DNA from 4 places in the Lysobacter sp. 22409 genome. Region 2 is predicted to be linked to each of the others. Evidence: riboswitches for the same ligand, from Rfam matches in the RefSeq annotation. Region 2 holds a riboswitch; each other region holds the start of a gene.
The links. A riboswitch is a leader RNA that binds a small molecule or an ion and turns the genes downstream of it on or off. The one in region 2 is predicted to bind cobalamin.
Positions count from the first base shown of each region.

Region 1: linked by a shared signal. The riboswitch ahead of ACTJJK_RS04010 (CoA-acylating methylmalonate-semialdehyde dehydrogenase) and the one ahead of ACTJJK_RS22020 (ribonucleoside-diphosphate reductase subunit alpha) in region 2 are both predicted to bind cobalamin.
Region 3: linked by a shared signal. The riboswitch ahead of btuB (TonB-dependent vitamin B12 receptor) and the one ahead of ACTJJK_RS22020 (ribonucleoside-diphosphate reductase subunit alpha) in region 2 are both predicted to bind cobalamin.
Region 4: linked by a shared signal. The riboswitch ahead of btuB (TonB-dependent vitamin B12 receptor) and the one ahead of ACTJJK_RS22020 (ribonucleoside-diphosphate reductase subunit alpha) in region 2 are both predicted to bind cobalamin.

Region 1 covers NZ_JBQEOE010000005.1:29,590-33,441, reverse strand. Annotated here, with positions in the region: partial or broken gene ACTJJK_RS04020 (hypothetical protein) at 1-318, shown strand, start outside; gene ACTJJK_RS04015 (hypothetical protein) at 664-912, opposite strand; cobalamin riboswitch at 1,416-1,636, shown strand; gene ACTJJK_RS04010 (CoA-acylating methylmalonate-semialdehyde dehydrogenase) at 1,776-3,290, shown strand; gene ACTJJK_RS04005 (acyl-CoA dehydrogenase family protein) at 3,302-3,852, shown strand, end outside.
Region 2 covers NZ_JBQEOE010000068.1:3,758-7,609, reverse strand. Annotated here, with positions in the region: gene ACTJJK_RS22020 (ribonucleoside-diphosphate reductase subunit alpha) at 1-2,114, opposite strand, end outside; cobalamin riboswitch at 2,414-2,636, opposite strand; gene ACTJJK_RS22015 (DUF2339 domain-containing protein) at 2,772-3,852, shown strand, end outside.
Region 3 covers NZ_JBQEOE010000012.1:14,004-17,855, reverse strand. Annotated here, with positions in the region: gene ACTJJK_RS08265 (TonB-dependent receptor plug domain-containing protein) at 1-994, opposite strand, end outside; cobalamin riboswitch at 1,348-1,591, shown strand; gene btuB (TonB-dependent vitamin B12 receptor) at 1,746-3,599, shown strand; gene ACTJJK_RS08255 (hypothetical protein) at 3,677-3,852, shown strand, end outside.
Region 4 covers NZ_JBQEOE010000006.1:130,903-134,754, forward strand. Annotated here, with positions in the region: gene ACTJJK_RS05205 (hypothetical protein) at 1-49, shown strand, start outside; gene btuB (TonB-dependent vitamin B12 receptor) at 152-2,014, opposite strand; cobalamin riboswitch at 2,136-2,382, opposite strand; gene ACTJJK_RS05215 (TfoX/Sxy family protein) at 2,463-2,876, opposite strand; gene ACTJJK_RS05220 (GAF domain-containing protein) at 2,873-3,355, opposite strand; gene bioD (dethiobiotin synthase) at 3,483-3,852, shown strand, end outside.

The sequences.
Region 1 (3,852 bases), on a different contig from region 2:
CGGGTCTCCATCGGTCTCGCCAGTGCATGGCTACGCCAAGCTCTAAATGGCAACGGCAACGACGAATCTCGCTCTAAGGGTAGGAACGACGTGAGCCGCGACCACGAACTGTGGATGGCGACGATACTTCGCAGGCGGCGTCAAGTCCCGGCCTCGGTCGTGGCTTTGGCCTTGGCTGTTGTTGTGCGACGTCTCGCACTAGCGAAGGCAACAGAAGACCCGAAGGGCGGCCTGCATGGATGCAGGCCGTTTTTCATCGGGACAGGGATGTCCCGTATGAAAAAGCCCTGCGTTGGCATCGATCATGCGGGCTTGTGATTCAAAACAAAAGCATTTTTCTTTGGTGACTTTCTTTTGTTGCTTTAGACAAAAGAAAGTTAGCCGCCGCTTTAGTGGCGGAAGCTTTTGGCGTTTGATCCTGATCCTGATCCTGATCTCGCTTGAACGATGCGCGGCGAGATCGCAAGAGCGCGGTCGCGGCTCGCGCCGCTCCTACTCCCGCGAAGGCACGCTGCTTCGATGAGCGATATCGGCGCTGTCGCCTCTGCGCATCCCGCGGTCGCGGCTTGTGACCGGAGGAAATCCAGTAGGACGCCGCTCCTACCCTCAGAGCCCCCACCGCGATGCCACGAACACGAACCAACCCGCGCCACCGGCAACCCCTCAGCGGCGTATCTCGAACCCCGGGTTCTCATTGAGCGAACCATCCGCCTCCAACACCGCGTAACGCTCGCCATCGGGATGAAATACCACCGGAATCGGCTCCAGGAACAGCGGCCGCCGAACGAAACGCAGTTCCCAGCGGAAATGCTCCAGGGTCGTCAACGCGTCCAGTTGCTCGCGGGTCAGCCCTGCGCGCAAGGCCACGGCACTGGCCTGCTCGGTGCCGTTGCGTCGTTCACGGTTGGTCATCGGGTGCCGCTCCTTCAGGAATGCCGTATTGCGCTCTCGCCATGATCTTGCAACGGCATGCGAATGTCACCCGAGCGGCCACTGCCCGCGGGATGCTTCAGCGCCGACGCTCGACGACGAACCCATCCACCGCCACCGATGCTCCCCATCGTGGCGATGCGCCCATGCCGATCCGGATGCCCCAGTCACAGCAGCCCCCGCCGCACCAGTCATTTCGCCCGCATCGTTTCCAGGAATACACGCTGCCCATCACAGTATCGAGCGATGCCCGGCGTTTCGCCCGAGCATCGCACACAGGCGAACGCGATCTCCTACGCAAGCAAGCGAACATGGCGCATTCGTCGCGATGCATTCCATTCGCCGTGGTGCGGTGCCGTGCAGAGGCGTCACACATCCGCGCGACGACAAGATGAATGCGGCGTTCGAAGCAATCCGACCACGCTGTCGTGCGAGCGAGCGCGCAGCTTTGCGCAGCGCAGCTTGTCCGCTTTCGATCCGACGCCTACACTCCGCCGGCCACAGGTGTCCTGCCGCCGTACCGGCGAGCAGGGTGAAACGGGAAGCCGGTGCGAGTCGTCAGACTCCATTCCGGCGCTGCCCCCGCAACGGTAGGCGAGAACACCCGACTCAATACCACTGCGATCTCGCGGGAAGGTGTCGGGGTGATGCGGATCGCTCCGCATCGCTCGCAAGCCCGGAGACCGGCCAGTGGCGGGCATCGCATGCGATGCCATCCTCGGGTGTTGCGGTGGGCAACCGGACGGGCTGGCTCGACGCGGATGTCCGTTGCGTGGAACCGACTTGTCTTGCTCCGCAATCCCCGTCACGCGGGTGAGCGACACGGAGCTGAAACAATGAACGATATGAATCGCGTCGCGACCGAAGTCGCGACGGTCAAGCTGCTGATCGACGGTGCATTCGTCGAATCCCGATCCCAACAATGGCGCGATGTCGTCAACCCGGCTACACAGGCGGTGCTGGCGCGGGTGCCGTTCGCGACTGCGGACGAAGTCGACGCCGCGGTACGTTCGGCGCAACAGGCCTTCAAGAGCTGGCGCAAGACCCCGATCGGCGCGCGCGCGCGCATCTTCCTCAAGTACCAGCAACTGATCCGCGAGCACATGGGCGAGCTCGCCGCGATCCTCACCGCCGAACAAGGCAAGACCCTGGCCGACGCCGAAGGCGACGTATTCCGCGGCCTGGAAGTGGTCGAGCACGCGGCGGCGATCGGCAACCTGCAACTCGGCGAGTTGGCCAACAACGTCGCCGGCGGCGTCGACACTTACACCCTGTTGCAACCGCTCGGCGTCTGCGCCGGCATCACCCCGTTCAACTTCCCGGCGATGATTCCGCTGTGGATGTTCCCGATGGCCATCGCCACCGGCAACACCTTCGTGCTCAAGCCGTCCGAACAGGACCCGCTGGTGACGATGCGCCTGGTCGAACTGGCGCTGCAGGCCGGCGTGCCCAAGGGCGTGCTCAACGTCGTCCACGGCGGCGAAGACGTGGTCAATGCGATCTGCGACCACCCCGACATCAAGGCGGTGTCCTTCGTCGGTTCGACCAAGGTCGGCACCCATGTTTACAACCGCGCTTCGCTGGCGGGCAAGCGCGTGCAGTGCATGATGGGCGCGAAGAATCACGCGGTGGTGCTGCCGGACGCCAACAAGGAGCAAACCCTCAACGCCCTCGCCGGCGCAGCGTTCGGCGCCGCCGGGCAACGTTGCATGGCCGCCTCCACCGCGGTGCTGGTCGGCGAAGCGCGGGCCTGGATCCCCGAGCTGGTCGCGAAGGCGCGCACGCTTAAGGTCAATGCCGGCACCGAGCCCGGCACCGATGTCGGCCCGGTGATTTCCTGCGCCGCGCGCGAACGCGTCGAAAGCCTGATCGCCTCCGGCGTCGAGCAAGGCGCGAGGCTCGAACTCGACGGCCGCAAGCCGTCCGTGCCGGGTTTCGAGCGCGGCAACTTCGTCGGCCCGACGATCTTCTCCGGGGTCGAGCCCGGCATGCGCATCTACGACGAAGAGATCTTCGGCCCGGTACTGATCGTGCTCGCCGCCGACACCCTGGAAGCCGCGATCGACCTGATCAACGCCAATCCCAACGGCAACGGCACCGCCCTGTTCACCCAATCCGGCGCGGCCGCGCGCCGCTTCCAGGAAGACATCGACGTCGGCCAGGTCGGCATCAACGTGCCGATCCCGGTGCCGGTGCCGCTGTTCTCGTTCACCGGCTCGCGCGCCTCCAAGCTCGGCGACCTCGGCCCCTACGGCAAGCAAGTGGTGATGTTCTACACCCAGACCAAGACGGTCACCGCGCGTTGGTTCGACGACGAGACGCTCGGCCACGGCGTCAACACCACGATCAGTCTGAAGTGATGGCCGCCGTCATGAACCTGCAGGCGGTCAGTCCACCGCCATCGCAGCTCGGCGAAGACCAGCTCGCCTTCCGCGAGGCCGCGCGCGATTTCGCCCTCGCCGAACTCGCGCCGCACGCGGCGCACTGGGACGCGCAAGGCGTCTTCCCGCGCGAGGCCATCGGCAAGGCCGGCGAGCTCGGTTTCTGCGGCTTGTACGTCGACGAAGCCGCCGGCGGCTCGGGCCTGACCCGGCTCGATGCGGTGGTCGTGTTCGAGGAACTGGCCGCGCTCGATCCGTCCACGGCGGCGTTCATCAGCATCCACAACATGGCCACCTGGATGCTGACCGCGCACGCCTCGCCCGCCGTACGCGACCTCTGGGGGCCTCGGTTGGCCTGCGGCGAATGCCTGGCGTCGTACTGCCTGACCGAACCCGGGGCCGGCTCCGATGCCGCATCCCTGCGCACCCGCGCCGAACGCGACGGCGATCATTACCTGATCAACGGCGCCAAGGCCTTCATTTCCGGGGCCGGCGCCACCGACATGCTGGTGGTGATGGCGCGCACCGGCGGCGATGGCGC
Region 2 (3,852 bases):
GAACCTTCGGCCATCTTGATCCGGTCGCGCATTTCCGCGGTCCACAGGCCGAGCTTCTTGAGCTCTTCGACCAGGTACTTGTTGACGACCAGGAAGTCGCCCGACAGGGTCTCGCGCTTGAACAGGTTCGACACTTGCGGCTCGATGCACTCGTAGCAGCCGGCGATCGAGGCGATGGTCGCGGTCGGCGCGATCGCGATCAGCAGCGAGTTGCGCAGGCCGTGCTCTGCGATGCGCTTGCGCAGCGCGTCCCAACGCTCGGGCTGCGACGGGGTCACGCCCCAGGCCTCGAACTGCAGTTCGCCGACCGAAGCGCGGGTGTCGGCGAAGGACGGGTGCTTGCCGTGTTCCATCGCCAGCTCGTTCGACGCCGACAGGGCATGGAAGTAGATCGCTTCGGCGATCTCCTGGGCGAGCTTGCGCGCGGGTTCGGAGTCGAACGGCAGGCGCAGCTTGAAGAACACGTCCTGCAGGCCCATCGAGCCCAGGCCGACCGGGCGCCACTTGAGGTTGGCGCGGCGCGCGGTCTCGATCGGGTAGAAGTTCAGGTCGATCACGCGGTCGAGCTGGCGCACGGCCAGGCGCACAGTCTCGGCGAGTTTGTCGAAATCGAACGCGCCCTTGCCATCCTCGTACATCTCGACGTGGTGCGAGAGGTTGATCGAGCCCAGGTTGCACACCGCAGTCTCGTCCTGCGAGGTGACCTCGAGGATTTCGGTGCACAGGTTCGACAGGTGGATGACGTTGCCGTCGCGCAGGGTCTGGTTGGAGGCGCGGTTGGACTTGTCCTTGAAGTTCATCCAGCCGTTGCCGGTCTGCGCCAGGGTGCGCATCATCCGGCCGTAGATGTCGCGCGCCTTGACCTTCTTGGTCGCCAGGCCGGCCGCTTCGGCGGCGTGATAGGCGCGGTCGAAGGCTTCGCCCCACAGGTCGGTCAGCTGCGGCACCTTGGACGGATCGAACAGCGACCAGTCGGCGTCGGCCTCGACGCGGCGCATGAATTCGTCGGGAATCCAGTTGGCGAGGTTGAGGTTGTGGGTGCGGCGCGCTTCGTCGCCGGTGTTGTCGCGCAGTTCGAGGAACTCCTCGACGTCGGCGTGCCACGGCTCCAGGTAGACGCAGGCCGCGCCCTTGCGCTTGCCGCCCTGGTTGACCGCGGCGACCGAGGCGTCGAGGGTCTTGAGCCACGGCACGATGCCGTTGCTGAGGCCGTTGGTCGAGCGGATCAGCGAACCGCGCGAACGGATGCGGGTGTAGCTCAGGCCGATGCCGCCGCTGAACTTGCTGAGCTTGGCCACGTCCATGTAGCGCTTGTAGATCGCTTCCAGCGAGTCGTCGGGCGAATCGAGCAGGAAGCAGCTCGACAACTGCTCGTGGGTGGTGCCGGCGTTGAACAGGGTCGGCGAGCTCGGGATGTAGTCGAGCTGGGCCATGCGCCGGTACAGGGCGAGTGCGTCGCCGACGTCTTCGCTCAGCGCGCAGGCGATGCGCAGGAAGAATTGCTGCGGGGTCTCGATGACGGTGCGCGCGGTCGGATGGCGCAGCAGGTAGCGGTCGTACAGGGTGCGCAGGCCGAAGTAGTCGAACTTGGCGTCGAGGTTGCGGTCGATCGCGTCGTTGAGCTTGCGCGCATTGGCCTGGACGAAGTCGAGCAGGCGCTGGTTGATCAGGCCCAGGTCGAAGCCGCGCTGGACCGACTGCGAGAACGCATGGATCTCGATGCCGGCGACTTCCTTCTCGATCACGCCGGCGAGCAGGCGCGCGGCGAGGCGGCCGTATTCGGGTTCTTCGGCGGTCAGCAGGGCGGCGGTGCGGATCGACAGTTCGTCGAGCTCGCGCGTGGTCGCGCCGTCGTACAGGCCGGAGATGGTGCGGGTGGCCACGCGCATCGGGTCGACGGCGTACAGGTTCTCGCCGCTGCGGGTCACCGCGCGCACGATCTTGTTCAGGTCGACCGGCTCGCGGCGGCCGTTGCGCTTGGTCACGCTCATGGTCAGGTTGGCCGCGGGCGGGGTCAGCGCGAAGCCGGTATCGGCTTGCGGGTCGCGGGCGGGTTTGGCGGCAGTGTCGGCGGCGGGGGCGGCGGCGGACGATTCGGGTGCGAGCGTGGTCATGGCGTAACTCCGGGGCGTGGGTGCACGGGTCGCCGACCTTCCCGCGAAGGGCGACGCGCGGAGAACGCGGACGCGCCAGCGACGACCGGCCGCGCAGCGGCGTCGTCGATGGCACGGCCGTGCCCCCGCGGGCGCGGAACTCGGGAGCTTGCAGGCGAGGTGTCGCGCGGCCCGAGACGGGCGCATCCCGCGTCGGCGCGCGTGGCGGCGCCGCAACGGAACGAGCACGACGGCGGAGCCATCGTGCTGCGACACCGGCCGTCTTCCCCCGAAGACTCCTGGGCCGGTACCGCGCGGTGTGCAACGCGCGGCTGTCGGCAGGTCTTCGGGCTCGGGACACGACGACTCGCGTCTCCTACTGGCTACCGCTTCCCAGACGCGAGGCGCGTCCAGTGCTTGGTAGCGTTCGTTTCCCATACCGCTGCGGGGCAGCGCCGGCTTTGGACGCCGCGCTGGCTGCGTCCTTACCGGCTTCCCTATTGAGCCAATCTCGCGATCGGCACCGACGGGCACAACATAGTGTGGTTTATCGATTCCGTCAACGCGATATGTGGTGAACAAGCTGTGTATAGAATGCGTGAAGCCTTGTCCTTCAAGGCTTGCGGCTTGGTGTAACGTTCGTGACCAAGCGCACGATGCACGGAACAGGGACGGGTGATGGAAGCACTGATCGTTTTAGTGGCACTAGGGTTGTTGCTGGTGCCGATCCTGCTCGTGGTGGCGCTGGTGCAAGTCGCCGGATTGAAGTCGCGCGTGTCCGAGCTCGAGCGTCGCGTGGCGCAGCAGGCCGAGTCGTTGAGCGCTGCGAGATCCGCCCACCGCGGGGACGAGACCCTGGCCGAGCGGATCGCGCGCGAAACGCCGCCGCCGACAGCGCAGGCGGTCCGTCCGCCGCGGCCCGTCGTTTCCGCGGCCGCTCCTCCCACGACCGCGCCACCGCATACCGTTCCGCCGGTCTCGGCGCCGCCGCCGACCACGAGCGTGCCGCCGCCGATGCCGCAAGACGCCGCCGCCCGCCCGGTCGCCGCGCGCGTCGCGCCCGCAGCCGCGCGCGCACCCGCCGCACCGCCGCCGCCGGACGTGTTCACCGTCGCCGCGCGCTGGCTGCGGCGCTGGTTCACCGAAGGCAACGTGCCGGTCAAGGTCGGCATGCTGGTGTTGTTCGCCGGCGTCGCCGCGTTGTTGAAGTACGCGACCGACCAGGGCTGGCTGCACCTGCCGATCGAACTGCGCCTGGCCGGCGTCGCCCTGGCGGCGATGGCCGGGCTGGTGTTCGGTTGGCGCCAGCGCGAGCGCAAGCGCAGCTTCGCCCTGAGCCTGCAGGGCGGCGCCATCGGCGTGCTGCTGTTGGTGGTGTTCGCGGCGTTCAAGCTGTACCAGCTGATGCCGGCCGGCGCGGCGTTCGCGCTCAGCGTGGTGCTGGTGGCCGGCGCCGGCGTGCTGGCGGTGAAGCAGAACGCGATGGCGCTGGCGGTGTTCGCGATCCTCGCCGGCTTCCTCGCGCCGATCTGGCTGTCGACCGGTTCCGGCAACCACGTCGCGCTGTTCGGTTACTACGCCGTGCTCAATGCCGGCATCTTCGCCATCGCCTGGTGGCGACCGTGGCGCGTGCTCAACCTGCTCGGCTTCGTCTTCACCTGGGGCATCGGCACCTTGTGGGGCGTGCTTAAGTACCGCCCCGAGCACTTCTCGACCACCGAACCCTTCCTGCTGCTGTTCTTCGCCTTCTATCTGTTGA
Region 3 (3,852 bases), on a different contig from region 2:
CGATCTGGGTGCCGCCGGCGGTTTCGCTGCGCAGGCCGAACACCGCGGCGCGGTCCTTGCTGACGTTGTGGATCTGCGGCAGGAAGCCGTTCGGGTAGATCGCCGGGATGTTGCGCGGGTCGCCGGCGAAGCGGAAGTAACCGTTGGAGAGCACGTCGCGTTCGCTGTAGCTGCCGAACGAATAGAAGCTCAGGTAATCGGTCGGGCTGTATTCGCCGTTGTAGGCGAACGCGCCCTGGTCGATCTCGGGATCGCCGTAGCGCTGCTCGACGCGGCCCTGGAACGGCCGCGCACGATTGGTCTGGTCCTGGTGCCCGCCTTGCGCGGCCAGGTGCAGCCAGCCGTTCTCGCCGAGCTTGATGCCGGTGTCGCCGGACAACTGGTACTGCTTGCCGTCGCCGGCGCTGTACTGGCCGTAGCGCGCGGCGATGCTGCCGCCTTCGCCGCTTCCTTTAAGGACGACGTTGATGACGCCGGCGATGGCGTCGGAGCCGTACTGGGCCGAGGCGCCGTCGCGCAGCACTTCGACGCGTTCGATCGCGGCGATCGGAATGGCGTTGAGGTCGACCGGCGAGGAGCCGCGGCCCTGGCTGCCGTTGAGGTTGATCAGGGCGGTGGTGTGGCGGCGCTTGCCGTTGACCAGCACCAGCACCTGGTCGGGGGCGAGGCCGCGCAGCTGCGCCGGGCGCACCGCGTCGGTGCCGTCGGTGATGGCGGGGCGCGGGAAGTTCAGCGAGGGCAGGGCGCGCGACAGTGCGGTGGCCAGCTCGACGGTGCCGGTGGCTTCCAGGGTCTCCGGGGTGATGATGTCGATCGGCGCGGTGGACTCGGCGACGGTGCGGTCGCTGACGCGGGTGCCGGTGACGATGACCTGGTCCAGGGTCTTGGGATCGCTTTGCGGCGCGTCCTGCGCGTGGACCGGCGCGGCGAGCGCTACCAGGAGGCCGAGGGCCAGAGGGTGACGTGAACCGGCGAAGGTGCGGCGGACGGGCATGACGACTCCTTGATGGGGATGACAGCGATGTCATTCGGATTTAACACGAACGTAACAACCGGTCAATGAAGCGGCCAAATTCTGCCTAACGCAAGTAGTAGAAAAGTGGTAATGGCACACTCTTTGCGGAATCTGGGGGCGGGCCGGTGGCCGCTGTGCCTGGCCCGCTTGGGGCTTTCCGGCCCTCATCCCCGTTAAGCCCCTCATCTCCGCAAGCCGTCATTCCCCCAAGTCGTCATCCCCGCCTGCGCGGAGATGACGAAGGCCTCCCGCGAGGGGCGCCCTGGCCGCGGTCCAGAGACTTCAAGCGCGCTCGCACGAATTCCGGTGGCGTCCCGACCTCGCTCGACTGCTAAGATGCGCGCGCTCAAGGTGATCGCCGACACACAATCGGCGATTGAAACGGGAATCCGGTCCCCGCTTCTGGCGTTCGCCAGGTCGGTCAATCCGGAGCTGCCCCCGCAACGGTAAGCGAGTACACGTACCGCACGACGCCACTGTGTTCCGACACGGGAAGGCGCGGTACGGGAGACCCGGTCCGATCTCGGACCGCCTCCGCTCGCAAGCCCGGAGACCGGCCCGGAGCGCGAACCGACAGGCGGAGGGCCATGTCTCGGGGCATCGGCGCGCGCGCCGTCTCTCCGTTCCGCCATCCCCCTGTCACGACCTGGTCTAGACCGCGCGGGTGAGGCGCGGCCATGGAGAGCCGACTGTGACGTTCCGTTTTTCCGCTGTTCCGCGCTTTGCGCGCATCCCCGCGCGCTGCGCTTTCGTATTCGCCGGTTCCGCATTCGCCGCCTCCGCACTGGCCGCGCCCGCGGTCGATCTCGACCAGGTCGTGGTCACCGCGAGCCGCACCGCCCAGACCCAGGACGCCACGCTCGCCGCGGTAACCGTGATCGACCGCGCCCAGATCGAACGCCTGCAGCCCTCGTCGCTGCCGGACCTGTTGCGCGGCACGCCGGGCGCTTCGCTGGCCAATAACGGCGGCCCGGGCAAGGCGACGTCGCTGTTTCTGCGCGGCAGCGAGTCCGACCACGTGCTGGTGCTGATCGACGGGGTCAAGATCGGTTCGGCGACCAGCGGCGGCGCCTCGCTGCAGGACATTCCGGTCGAACAGATCGAACGCGTCGAAATCGTGCGCGGCCCGTTCTCCAGCCTGTACGGCTCCGAGGCCATCGGCGGCGTCATCCAGATCTTCACCCGGCGTCCGCAGGGCGCGTTCGTGCCGAGCTTCAGCGCCTCGATCGGCAGCTACGCCACCCATCGCGCCACCGCCGGCGTCGCCGGCAAGGGCGAGCGCGGCTGGTATTCGATCAACGCGGCCCACGAAGACACCGACGGCATCAACGCCTGCCGCGGCAAGCCCTCGCCGGGCGGTGCCGGTTGCTTCACTTATTCGCCCGACCGCGACGGCTATCGCAACGATTCGCTGACCCTGCAGGGCGGCTACCGCTTCAACGAGCAATGGGACGCCGAAGCGCGCTTGTTCCGCACCGAAAACCATAACGAGTACGACGGCAGCCAGAACAACGAGGCCGACGGCGTGCAGCAGGTCGCCGGCGCCAAGCTGCGCTACCGGCCCAGCGACCGCGTCAGCCTCAGCGCCAGCGCCGGCCGCAGCGAAGACCTCAGCGACACCTACAAGAACGGCAAGTACTCCAGCACCTTCGAGACCCGGCGTCAGCTCGGCTCGGTGCAGGGCGACATCGGCATCGGCAGCGGCCTGCTCACGCTCGGTTTCGACTGGCAGCGCGACCGCATCGACAGCAATACCCGCTATGCCCGCGACGCCCGCATCCTGCGCGGCGCCTTCGGCCAGTGGCAGCAGAGTTTCGGCGCGCACGCGCTGCAGGCCAGCCTGCGCCGCGACGACGACAGCCAGTTCGGCGGCGAGACCACCGGCAGCCTGCTGTGGGGCTGGAACCTCAGCGAGGCGCTGCGTTTGACCGCGAGCTACGGCACCGCGTTCAAGGCACCGACCTTCAACGAGTTGTACTACCCGGGTTACGGCAATGCCGGCCTGTCGCCGGAAACCTCGCGCAGCGTCGAAATCGGCCTGCGCGGCATCCACGGCGAGCGCCGCCAGCATGTATGGTCGCTCAACGCCTACGAGAGCGACATCGACGACCTGATCGCGTTCGATTCCTCGATCGGCTTGCCCGGCAACGTCGATCGCGCGCGCATCCGCGGCCTGGAAGCGGCGTTCGACACCCGTCTGGCCGACTGGGACCTGCGCGCCAGCGCGACCTGGCTGGACCCGCGCAACGACAGCCGCAGCGCAAGCCGCGACAAATTCCTGCCGCGGCGTGCGCGGCAGAGCGCGCGCATCGATGCCGACCGCCGCATCGCGGTCGGCAACGGTGCCTGGTCGTTCGGTGCCAGCGTCTATGCCGCGGGCGATCGTTATGATGACTTGGCCAATACGCGTCGCCTGGCCGGCTACGCGCTCACCGATCTGCGCCTGGGCTACGCCTTCAACGAGGCCTGGAGCGTGCAGTTGGCGGCGAACAACGTGTTCGATCGCCGTTACGAAACCGCCGCTTTCTACAATCAGCCCGGCCGCAATTATCTGTTGACCTTGCGTTACCGGCCTTCCCGCTGACGGATCAGCAACCTCGGCCCGCATCCGCGGACTTTGCCGGCAACCACCGCGTTGCCGGCGCCTATCGAGAGTCGCCGATGAAGAATTTGCCCGGTCCCATTCAATTAAGCCTGTCGTGCCTGTTGTTGATGGTGATGATCGCCACGCGCTTCCATCACTTCGGCGATCTGCTGCATCTGCCCGATGCCTCGATGGCGGTGTTCTTTCTCGGCGGCCTGTATCTGCGCCGGCACTTGGGCTACGCGGTGTTTCT
Region 4 (3,852 bases), on a different contig from region 2:
CGACATCGCCGGCCGCAGTTGGGTGCAATGCGGGCTGCGGCCGACCTGAGCCTGCGTTCGTCGGTCGTGGGTGTTTCTGCGCCAAAAACAAAAAGCCCGGCGATGCCGGGCTTTTTGTCGACGCTCGACGATCCGCAGATCGGTCGACCGCTCAGTTGACCGGTGCGTAGCGCAGGGTCAGGAACCACTCGCGGCCGGGCTGATTGAAGTACGAAGAGGTTTCGTACTCGCGGTCGAACACGTTGGCCACGCGCGCCTGCAGACTCAGCGCGGGGGTGATCGCGTACTCGGCGCGCAGGTCGAGGGTGCCGTAGCCGCCCAGGCGGGTGCTGTTGGCGACGTCGTCGTAGCGCGAACCCGAGCCGACCGCGGTCGCACCGAAGCGGAACTTGCCGAAGCTGCGGTCCAGGTCGATGCGCGCGCTGTGCTTGGCCCGGCGCGGCAGGTCGTTGCCCTGGTAGAAGCCGGCGCGGTTTTCGGTGTCGAGGAAGCTCGCGCTCGCCGCCAAGGTCCATTGCGCGAACGTGGTGTCGATGCCGATCTCGGCGCCGCGCATGCGCGCGCGGTCGATGTTGTTGGGCAGGTTGATCGACGAGTCGTAGGTAATCAGATCGTCGGCGCGGGTGTCGAAGCCGTCGATGCGGGCGTTGAAACGCTCGCCGCGATAGGCCAGGCCGAGCTCCCAGGTCTTGGACTCTTCCGGGCGCAGGGTCGCGTTGCCGAAGAACGGGTAATACAGCTCGTTGAAGGTCGGCGCCTTGAACGCGGTGCCGTAGCCGACGGTGACGCGCCAGCGCTCGGCGAAGTTCAGGCCCCAGGCCGCGCCGCCGGTGGTGTGGCCGCCGAACTGTTCGTTGTCGTCGCGGCGCAGGCTGGCCTCGAACGACTGCGCGCCGAAGCGGCCCTGGTACTGGACGAAGCCGGCCTTGTTGTCGCGCTCGCTTTCGTCGTACACGGTGTCGCTGTCGACGCGGTCGCGCAGCCAATCGAAGCCCGCGGTCAGCACGTGGCCTTCGGCCAGGGTGAAGTCGCCCTGCAAGGTCGCACTGTCGCGATCGGTCTTGAAGAACCCCATTGGCACTTCGCCGAGGAAATTATCCGAGCTGTCGACGTTGCGGCCGGCCAGCAACTGCAGGTGAATGGTTTCCGACGGACGCCATTGCAGCTTGCCGCCGATCACCTGCTGCACGGTCTCGGAGCGGTTGACGAAGCTGCCGTCGTAATCGTTCTCGCCTTCCGCGCGCAGCGCCTGGCCTTCGATGCTCCACTGTTCGTTGAACTCGAGGCCGCCGCGCAGAGACAGGGCGTGGTTTTCGTAACCGTCGCGGTCGGGCTCGTCGGTGAAGCAGCCGGCGAACACCGGGAAGCCGGCGCCGCGGCAGGCGTTGATGCCCTCGGTCTTGCGGAAGCTGTAGTCGGCGCCGAACCAGCCGCGCTCGCTGCGACCGCCGAAGCCGGTGCCGAATTCGAGGCTGTCGTTGCTGCCGCCGCCGACGTGCACGCGCGGCGCGAAGCCCTGCTTCTCGCGGCGGGTGAACACCTGGATCACGCCGCCGATGGCGTCGGCGCCGTACAGGCTCGAACGCGGGCCGCGCACGATCTCGATGCGGTCGATCAGTGCCAGCGGCAGGTCTTGCAGCGCGGCCAGGCCCGAGGTCGGCGAGCCGACGCGGATGCCGTCGACCAGCACCAACACGTGGTCGGACTCGCTGCCGCGCAGGAACAGGGTGGTGAGCTTGCCGGCGCCGCCCTGGTTGGAAATGCTGATGCCGGCGCGGCCGCGCAGCAGGTCGTTGAGGTCGCGCGCCTGGCTGCGCTGGATGGTCTCGCGGTCGAGCACGTCGACCGGGGTCAGGGTGTCGTTGACGCTGACCGCGGTGCGGTTGGCGGTGACCACCACCTCGTCGAGGTCGGTGGCGTCGCCGGCCGGAGCGGCGAGGGCGGCGGTGGGCAGCGCCAGCGCACAGGCGATGGCAAGCGACAGATTCAGGGCGTACGTGTTCGGGGCGGACATGGGTAAAGCTCCAGCGCGCGCACCCGGAGGCGCGCGACGACGACGGCGGAAGGCGGTTGCGAGGAGGCAGCGGGCCGTGCAGACAGCCGGATAGCAGCCGCCGCGACGCCCTCCGCATCGCAACCTGTGGCGCCTCAAGGCCGGTCTCCGGACTCGCAAGCGCAGCGCCGACGCGGGGTCGGGCTGCCGATCGCGGCGCCTTCCCGTGCCGAGCACAGTGGCGGTTGCCGCGATCTGTCTTGCTTACCGTTGCGGGGGCAGTGCCGGACTGGCGCCGATCCTCCCGCAGGAGAGGGCGCGTCACCGGCTTCCCGTTTCAACCCGGCGATGGAGAAAGCCGCCGGGTCACCTTGAAGCGGTGCGCAGTCTACGCGAAGCCGGCGCCCGGGGCCAAAGCCGCGGGCGGGCGGAGCGGCCGGCCGGAGGGGGCGCAGCGGCGCCGACGGGCTCAGTCGCGCCCGTCGTCCTCGTCGTGGCCGCCGGGGCGGTCGTCGTCGTCCAGGCCGTTGCCGTCCAGACCGCCGCCCTCGAATGCGTCGTGGCGTTCTTCGGCGTGCACGGTGGTGTGCACCGGCGCGGCGGCCGGCTTGTTGCGCGGCGGCGGCAGCAGCGCGGTCGCGGCTTCGGCGGCCTGGATCAGCTGTTGTCGGCGTTCGTCGCTGATCTCCTGCCAATGGCAGTCCAGCAGCGCGCCTTCGATCGCGTACAGCAGGTTGAGCGTCGGCTTGAAGCCGGCGCGCTTGACGCGCATGAAGGCCTCGACCGTGCCGATCGCGGAGATGTCCTCGTGCGTGCGCAGGCCGACCTGGCGCAGCCAGGCCGCGCTCTTGGGGCCGATGTTGCGCATCTTCGGCGCGGTCATGCCAGCGCCTCCACGTACACGCGCGCCAGCGCTTCCAGGCCGGCCTGGTCGTCGGCATCGAAACGGTCCGGAACCGGGCTGTCGAGGTCGAACACGCCGATCAGGGAATCGCCGTGGACCAGCGGCACCACCACTTCCGAACGCGAGGCGGCATCGCAGGCGATGTGGCCGGGGAAGGCGTGCACGTCGGCGACGCGTTGGGTCTGGCGGGTCGAGGCGGCCGCGCCGCACACGCCCTTGTCGAGCGGAATGCGCACGCACGCCGGCAAGCCCTGGAACGGGCCGACCACGAGTTCTTCGCCGTCGTAGAAATAGAAGCCGACCCAGTTGAGTTCCGGCAGGGCATGGCTGACCAACGCCGACAGGTTGGCGGCATTGGCGATACGGTCGCGTTCGCCGTCGAGCAAACCGCGCGCCTGGGCGAGCAGCTGCGCGTATTGCTCGGGCTTGTCGCCCGATAGTGCGGAGGTTTTAAACATCATCGGAGTGTAACAGCGGCATCCGCCGCCACTACCATGGTGGACTCCACGCCCCAGGGAAAAGCGCGAGATGAGTCACACCCAGCCCCCGGTGGAGGCCGGCTCCCGACCAACGGCCGCGTCCGCGGTGTTTCCGCGCGGCGTGTTCGTCACCGGCACCGACACCGGCATCGGCAAGTCGGTGGCCAGCGCGAGCTTGTTGCACGCCTTGCGCGCGCGCGGGCTGCGCGCGGTCGGCATGAAGCCGGTGGCGAGCGGTTGCGAACGCACGCCCGAGGGTTGGCGCAACGAGGACGCCTTGCTGTTGCAAGCGGCCAGTGCGCCGAGACCGCACTACGACGACGTCAATCCCTACGCCTTGCCGCAGCCGTTGGCGCCGGAACTCGCCGCCGCGCAGGCCGGCGTCGAGATCGCGCTCGCGACGATCCTCGCCGCGCATGCGCGCTTGGCGGCGCAGTCGGACACGGTGGTGGTCGAAGGCGTCGGCGGTTGGGCCG